2 regions of the Streptomyces sp. NPDC058637 genome follow, and region 1 is predicted to be linked to the other one. Evidence: riboswitches for the same ligand, from Rfam matches in the RefSeq annotation. Region 1 holds a riboswitch; the other holds the start of a gene.
The links. A riboswitch is a leader RNA that binds a small molecule or an ion and turns the genes downstream of it on or off. The one in region 1 is predicted to bind cyclic di-AMP.

Region 1 (3,237 bases):
GATGTCCACGTTGGAGTCGGCGTGCGAGCCGCCGTTCAGGATGTTCATCATCGGAACGGGCAGCAGGTGCGCGTTCGGGCCGCCGAGGTAGCGGAACAGCGGGAGGTCCGAGGCCTCGGACGCGGCGTGGGCCACGGCCAGCGAGACACCGAGGATGGCGTTGGCGCCGAGCGAGCCCTTGTTCTCGGTCGCGTCGAGGTCGAACATCGCCTGGTCGATGAGGCGCTGCTCGGTGGCGTCGTAACCGACGAGCTCCGGGCCGATCTGCTCGATCACGGCGAGGACGGCCTTCTCGACACCCTTGCCGTGGTAACGGTTGGGGTCACCGTCGCGAAGCTCGATGGCCTCGAACGCACCGGTGGAGGCACCGGACGGAACGGCAGCACGTCCCGTGCTGCCGTCGTCGAGGCCAACCTCGACCTCGACCGTGGGGTTGCCCCGGGAGTCGAGGATTTCCCTGGCTACGACGACGTCGATGGACGGCACGAGGCATCTCCTTCTGGGATATGACACTGGTTGTGCAGGGTCACTGTGGCCTTGCGACACGAGCCTAACCGGCCCGGCCCGCCGCGTCGGCCGACCGCCCGTCCCCTGGGACGAAAAAGGACCCAAGGGACCGCATTACGGGCAAAGCTCAGAAATTTACTGACTGGTAACTACAACAGTTGAACGGTCCCCTTCACGGACGCCCCCGAAAAGGCCCCGGCCCGGCGCGCACTGGGGTGAGCGCGCCGGGCCGGGGAGCACCGCCGGGAGGAGGGACCCGGCTGCTACTTCAGGTGGAGCTGCTGACCCGGGAAGATCAGGTCGGCGTCCTCGACGATGTCGTCGTTCAGGTCGAACAGCTTCTGCCAGCCGCCCTTGACGTCCTTCGCCCCGGCGATCGTGCTGAGGGTGTCGCCGGCCTTCACCTTGTACTCGCCGTCACCCTTCTCGACCTTGTCGCCGGTCGGGGTGGTGACGGTCTTCTCGGCCTCGGGGGCCGTGCGCGTCTCGCTGCGGCTGGCGGGCTGCTCGGCCTTGCGCTCCGGCTGGGCCGCCGCCTTCGGCTCGGCCTCGCTCTGCGCGGAGCCGGTGTCGACGCCCGGGTCCACACCGTCGTTCGTCAGGCCACCGGCACCGGCGCAGGCCCAGGCGCCCGGGCCCTGCAGGTCGAGGAGCTTCTCCGCGGTGGCTATCTGCTGGCCCTTGGTGGCCAGGTCGGCACGGGAGGCGTACTGGGTGCCGCCGGCGGCAGCCCAGCTGGACTGCGAGAACTGCAGGCCGCCGTAGTAGCCGTTGCCGGTGTTGATGGACCAGTTGCCACCGGACTCGCACTGCGCGACGGCGTCCCACGTGGCGACGGAGGCGGCGGAGGCACCGGTGGCACCCATCAGCGGAACGGCCACGGCCGCGCCGGTGACGCCGGCCAGGGTGGCGATACGGACGGCCTTGGACGGGCGACGGTGCTTGCCCTTGCGCGAAAGCAGCATGGTTCTCCTCACCGACGCCTACGAGGTGAGCTGTCGGGTTCGGGCCTGTGAGTTGCCCGGTCGCCCGTACTGAAAGGCGACTTCACCCCGAGCCGGTCCTCGCCCGTCTTCCGACGGCCGGGTCCGGCACTTACCTGGGTCCCCCGCTCCTGCCTACGGCGCTTTACGCGTCTGTCCCCTTCGGCCGACGGCAGGATTCGGCGTGACGGTCGAAGGTGCCCGCGGTGCGAGCAGTTCAGACCGTAAACACACGCAACGCCTACATTCAAAGATGGACATAACTGGCAATCAGCACTTACCGCCTCAGGGAGCGAGGTCGTTTCCGCAGGTCGGAGGCGATGCGGGCCGAGCGGGCGGACGAGGCGCGCCAGTTCAAGCAAAGAGACCCATGTCTCACTTACACATAAGTGGACATAGGCCTCTGAACTACCCCTGATTTTGGGGCGTTTTCCCGCTTTTGATCAGTTGCCGACCGTGGTCTCCGCGGGGGTCCGCGCGTCCTTCCCGGCATCCTCCGCGTCCGCCTGGAGGCCCAGGTCGAGACTCTGGCCGGGCAGGATCAGATCCGGGTCGGAGCCCAGCTCCACCTTGTTGGCCGCGTAGAGCGCGGGCCATCCACCGGGCAGCTCCCGCGCGTCCGCGATCGACCAGAGGTTGTCGCCCTCGCGGACGGTGTACGTTCCGTCCGCGCCCGTCTCCGCGCCTTCGCGGGCCCCGGAGTCGCCGCGCGAGGCGTGCCGTCCGGACTCGCGCCCGTCCTCCAGGTCCGTCCCGGTGCCCGCATCGGGGGCCGGTGTACCGCGGTGCTTCCCACTCGTCTCGCCACTGCCCTTCGAGTCGCCGGACGCCTCGGAGGCTTCGGGGGACGGGGTGGCGGAAGGCGACGACGACGACTCGGACTTGCCTTCTTCGTCGGCCTTGTCCGTCTTGCCGTTGTTGCCGTTGCTGCCCGTCCTGTCCGCTTCGTCCGCCCCGGCCCTCTTGTCCGGCGTTTCGACCGAGGGTGCGCCCGACGGGGTGGCCGTGTCCGTGGGGTCGGCGGACGGCTCACCGCCCGGGTCGACGCCGGGCAGTGTGCCGTCCAGCGCGAGTCCGGAGATCACCGCGCAGCTGGGCCACGCCTGCGGGCCCTTGTCGTCCAGCACCTTCTCCGCGACCGATATCTGCTGCGAACGGCTCGCGAGGTCGGCACGGGCCGCGTAGGCCGTGCCGCCGTAGGCCGACCAGTCGTCCTGCGAGAACTGCAGGCCGCCGTAGTGGCCGTTGCCGAGGTCGGCGCTCCACATGCCACCGCTCTCGCACTCGGCGACCCGGTCCCAGGTCGAGGCGTCGGCGGCGTGCGCGCCGGTCGCACCGAGCAACGGGATGGCGATGGCCGATCCCGTCACGCCCGCGGCGACGACGATGGCGGGTGCCTGACGAGGGCGGCGGTGTCTGCCATTCGCGGAGCCCATGGGATTGCCTTCCGTGTGACTGACGTGTGACGGGTGAGTCGAACGGTGAACCTAGCCGTACTCGAACGTGTGTCACAAGTCGATGCAGCGGAGATCACGTGAAAGTCACAGAGTTGACAGAGTGTCATTTTTTTCGGACCTGGTGTCCGGGCTCGAACCGCACCGGAAGTGTCCGCAGTCCGCGCATGATGAGCCCGCCCCGCCATCGCAAATCGGCAGGTTCCGCGGCGAGCCGCAGGTCGGGGAGCCGACGCAGCAGTGTGGCCAACGCCGCCTGCCCCTCCAGCCGGGCCAGCGGTGCCCCCAGGCAG
Region 2 (3,237 bases), on a different contig from region 1:
TCAGCCGGTCGATCTCGTCGGCGACGAACTGCGCCTCGTCGTGCTCGGTGTCGGCGACGTAGCCGGTGATCCGGGTGCCGGCGCCGGCGTTCGTCCAGAGGTTCTTGGGACGGCGGCTCTCGTTGCGCTCGATGACGGCGTTGGCCGCGGACAGGATCGTCTGCGTGGAGCGGTAGTTCTGCTCCAGCATGATCGTCTTCGCGTCCGGGTAGTCCTCCTCGAACTGGAGGATGTTGCGGATGGTCGCGCCGCGGAAGGCGTAGATCGACTGGTCCGCGTCACCGACGACGCACAGCTCGCCGGGGGCGTCGGCCTCTCCCGCCGGGCCCACCAGCTCGCGTACGAGGGTGTACTGCGCGTGGTTGGTGTCCTGGTACTCGTCGACCATGACGTGCCGGAAGCGGCGGCGGTAGTGCTCGGCGACGTCGGGGAACGCCTGGAGCAGGTGGACCGTCGTCATGATGATGTCGTCGAAGTCCAGGGCGTTGGCCTCGCGGAGCCGTGCCTGGTAGAGCGCGTAGGCCTGCGCCAGCGTCTTCTCGAAACCGTCGCTCGCCTGACCGGCGAAGGTCTCCTCGTCGATCAGCTCGTTCTTCAGGTTCGAGACCTTCGCCGTGAACGACTTCGGCGGGTAGCGCTTCGGGTCGAGGTCCAGATCACGGCAGACCAGCGCCATCAGCCGCTTGGAGTCGGCGGCGTCGTAGATCGAGAACGACGAGGTGAAGCCGAGGAGCTTGGACTCGCGGCGCAGGATCCGCACGCACGCGCTGTGGAAGGTCATGACCCACATGGCGTTGGCGCGCGGCCCGACGAGCTGCTCGACGCGCTCCTTCATCTCACCGGCGGCCTTGTTGGTGAAGGTGATCGCCAGGATCTGCCCCGGGTGCACCCCGCGCTCGGCCAGCAGGTGGGCGATCCGGTGGGTCAGCACGCGGGTCTTGCCCGAGCCCGCCCCGGCGACGATGAGCAGCGGAGAGCCCGCGTGCACGACGGCGGCGCGCTGCTCGGTGTTCAGCCCGTCGAGCAGCGCGGCGGAGTCGACGACCGGGCGCGGGGCGCCGTCGCGGTAGTACGCGTCACGCGGCGGCGGGGGCGTGTCGAAGACGTCCTCGAACAGCCCCTCCGGCACCGCCTCGGGCGCGTGGCCCTCGGGGGGCGGCGGGGGGCCTTCGTCCGCTTGCTGGAGGCCGGTCAGGAAACTGTCGTCAAAGAGGCTGCTCATCGCTGGTCGAGTCTAGGCCGCCGCACCGACAACCCGGGGCCGCATTCCGAACGAGGACCGAAATCCGTACGCGTACGGAGACGGGCCGCGCACCGTGCGTAGGAATCCGGGGTCCGTCGCCGCCCGGCGGGCAGCCGGTCCGGAAAGGTCACGGAAATGTATCGGGCATATCGAACATCAACCTTCACAGGGACACCACGGGTTGGCTAGCGTGCTCGGCGGGTGACCCGTCACCGCTTCGAGGCGACCCACGCCACGCGGGCACCCCCGCCGAATCCGTGCCGCCCTCGCGGGAGCCGGAACCGGGGACCCACACGCAGCACCGGGGTGAATCGGTCCGTTCCCCAGGACCGTAGGGCAGCCTTCCGTTCCGCCCGAACCCGACAGCTAACCCGGTAGGCGGTCCACGGAAGGAGATGCCTGCCTTGGCATCGCATCGCAAGCCGCGCCCGCGGGTACGCACCACCACCCCGGCCGTCGGCCTCACGACGGCGGCGCTGGCCTCCGTCACCCTGCTCTCGACGCAGAGCGCGACGGCCGCCCCGGCGGAGCCCAGGCCCAGCATCGAGGAAGTGCGGAAGAAGGTCGACGACCTGTACCGCCAGGCGGGCACGGCGACGCAGGAGTACAACAAGGCGAAGACCGCGTCCACGCAGCAGCGCTCCAAGGTCGACGCGCTGCTGGAGGCCGCGGCCGAGCGGGCCGACAGGCTCAACGAGACGCGCCGGGAGCTGGGCCACTACGCGGCTGCGCAGTACCGAGGCGGTGCGATCGCCCCGACGGCGACGTTCTTCCTCGCGGACGACCCGCAGGCGTACTTCGACCAGGACCAGCTGATGGCGCGGATGACCAGCCGGCAGCAGAAGGCGGTCGCCGACTTCCGTACGCAGCAGAGCGAGGCCGCGGCGAAGCGGGTCGAGGCGACGAAGAGCCTGGAGACGCTCACCGAGTCGCAGGCCACTCTGCGCACCAGCAAGCAGCAGGTGCGGAACAAGCTGACCGAGGCCCGCTCGCTGCTGTCGGAGCTGACCGCCGAGGAGAAGGCGCGCCTCGCGGAGCTGGAGCGCGAGAAGGAGGCGGAGGCCGAGCGCAAGGCGAAGGAGCTCGCCCGCCGGCAGGCCGCCGCGAAGGCGGAGGCCGACCGGGCGGCCGAGGAGGCGGCCTCGAAGGAGGAGGAGGCGGGCTCCGGCACCGGAACGGGCGGCGACACGGGCTCCGGCACGGGCTCCGAGACGGGCTCGGACAGCGGCTACGCGGCCAAGGCCGACAAGGTCCTCGCCTTCGCCCGGGCCCAGATCGGCAAGCCGTACGTCTGGGGGGCGACGGGCCCGGCCTCGTACGACTGCTCGGGCCTCACCCAGGCCGCCTGGAAGGCCGCGGGCGTCACCCTGCCCCGGACGACCTGGGACCAGGTGGAGGCCGGCACCCGGGTGGCCACGGCGGATCTGCAGCCCGGTGACCTGGTCTTCTTCTACGACGACATCAGCCACGTCGGCGTCTACAAGGGCGACGGCATGATGATCCACGCGCCGAAGCCCGGTGCGAACGTCCGCGAGGAGTCGATCTACTCCATGCCGATCTACGGCAGCGTGCGCCCGGCGTGACACGCGGGCGCGCGAAGGGCGGGCATACGAGTCGTACGCCCGCCCCGCCCGCGACACAGCCGCACCGCCCACGACAGCGGCCGGCTCAGGCCCGGAGGCCGGCTCAGGCCCGGAGGCCGGCTCAGGCCCGGAGGCCGGCTCAGGCCCGGAGGCCGGCTCAGGTCCAGAGCGTGGCGATGAAGATGTTGGCGACCGTCAGCCCGCCGACCGCGGCGAAGGCGCCCTTGCCGACCCTCTCCTCGTCCCGCTTCACGTACACGAGCGCCAGGATCACGATCAGGACCAGCAGCTTGACGCCGATCTTGACGTTGTTCACCGCCTGGTCGTCGGCCTGGTTGAGCCCGACGAGGGCGATGCCCGTCACCAGCATGGTCAGCGCTCCGTGCAGCATGGCCGGCACGAAGCGGGCGG

Region 2: linked by a shared signal. The riboswitch ahead of ACFWVP_RS07150 (NlpC/P60 family protein) and the one ahead of ACFWVP_RS13675 (transglycosylase family protein) in region 1 are both predicted to bind cyclic di-AMP.

The regions. Positions count from the first base shown of each region.
Region 1 is NZ_JBHXRD010000011.1:88,094-91,330, forward strand. Features, by position in the region: gene eno (phosphopyruvate hydratase) at 1-486, opposite strand, end outside; gene ACFWVP_RS13675 (transglycosylase family protein) at 771-1,472, opposite strand; cyclic di-AMP (ydaO/yuaA leader) riboswitch at 1,473-1,643, opposite strand; gene ACFWVP_RS13680 (transglycosylase family protein) at 1,934-2,926, opposite strand; partial or broken gene ACFWVP_RS13685 (cytochrome P450) at 3,032-3,237, opposite strand, start outside.
Region 2 is NZ_JBHXRD010000005.1:200,104-203,340, reverse strand. Features, by position in the region: gene pcrA (DNA helicase PcrA) at 1-1,222, opposite strand, end outside; cyclic di-AMP (ydaO/yuaA leader) riboswitch at 1,481-1,640, shown strand; gene ACFWVP_RS07150 (NlpC/P60 family protein) at 1,639-2,826, shown strand; gene ACFWVP_RS07145 (hypothetical protein) at 2,984-3,237, opposite strand, start outside.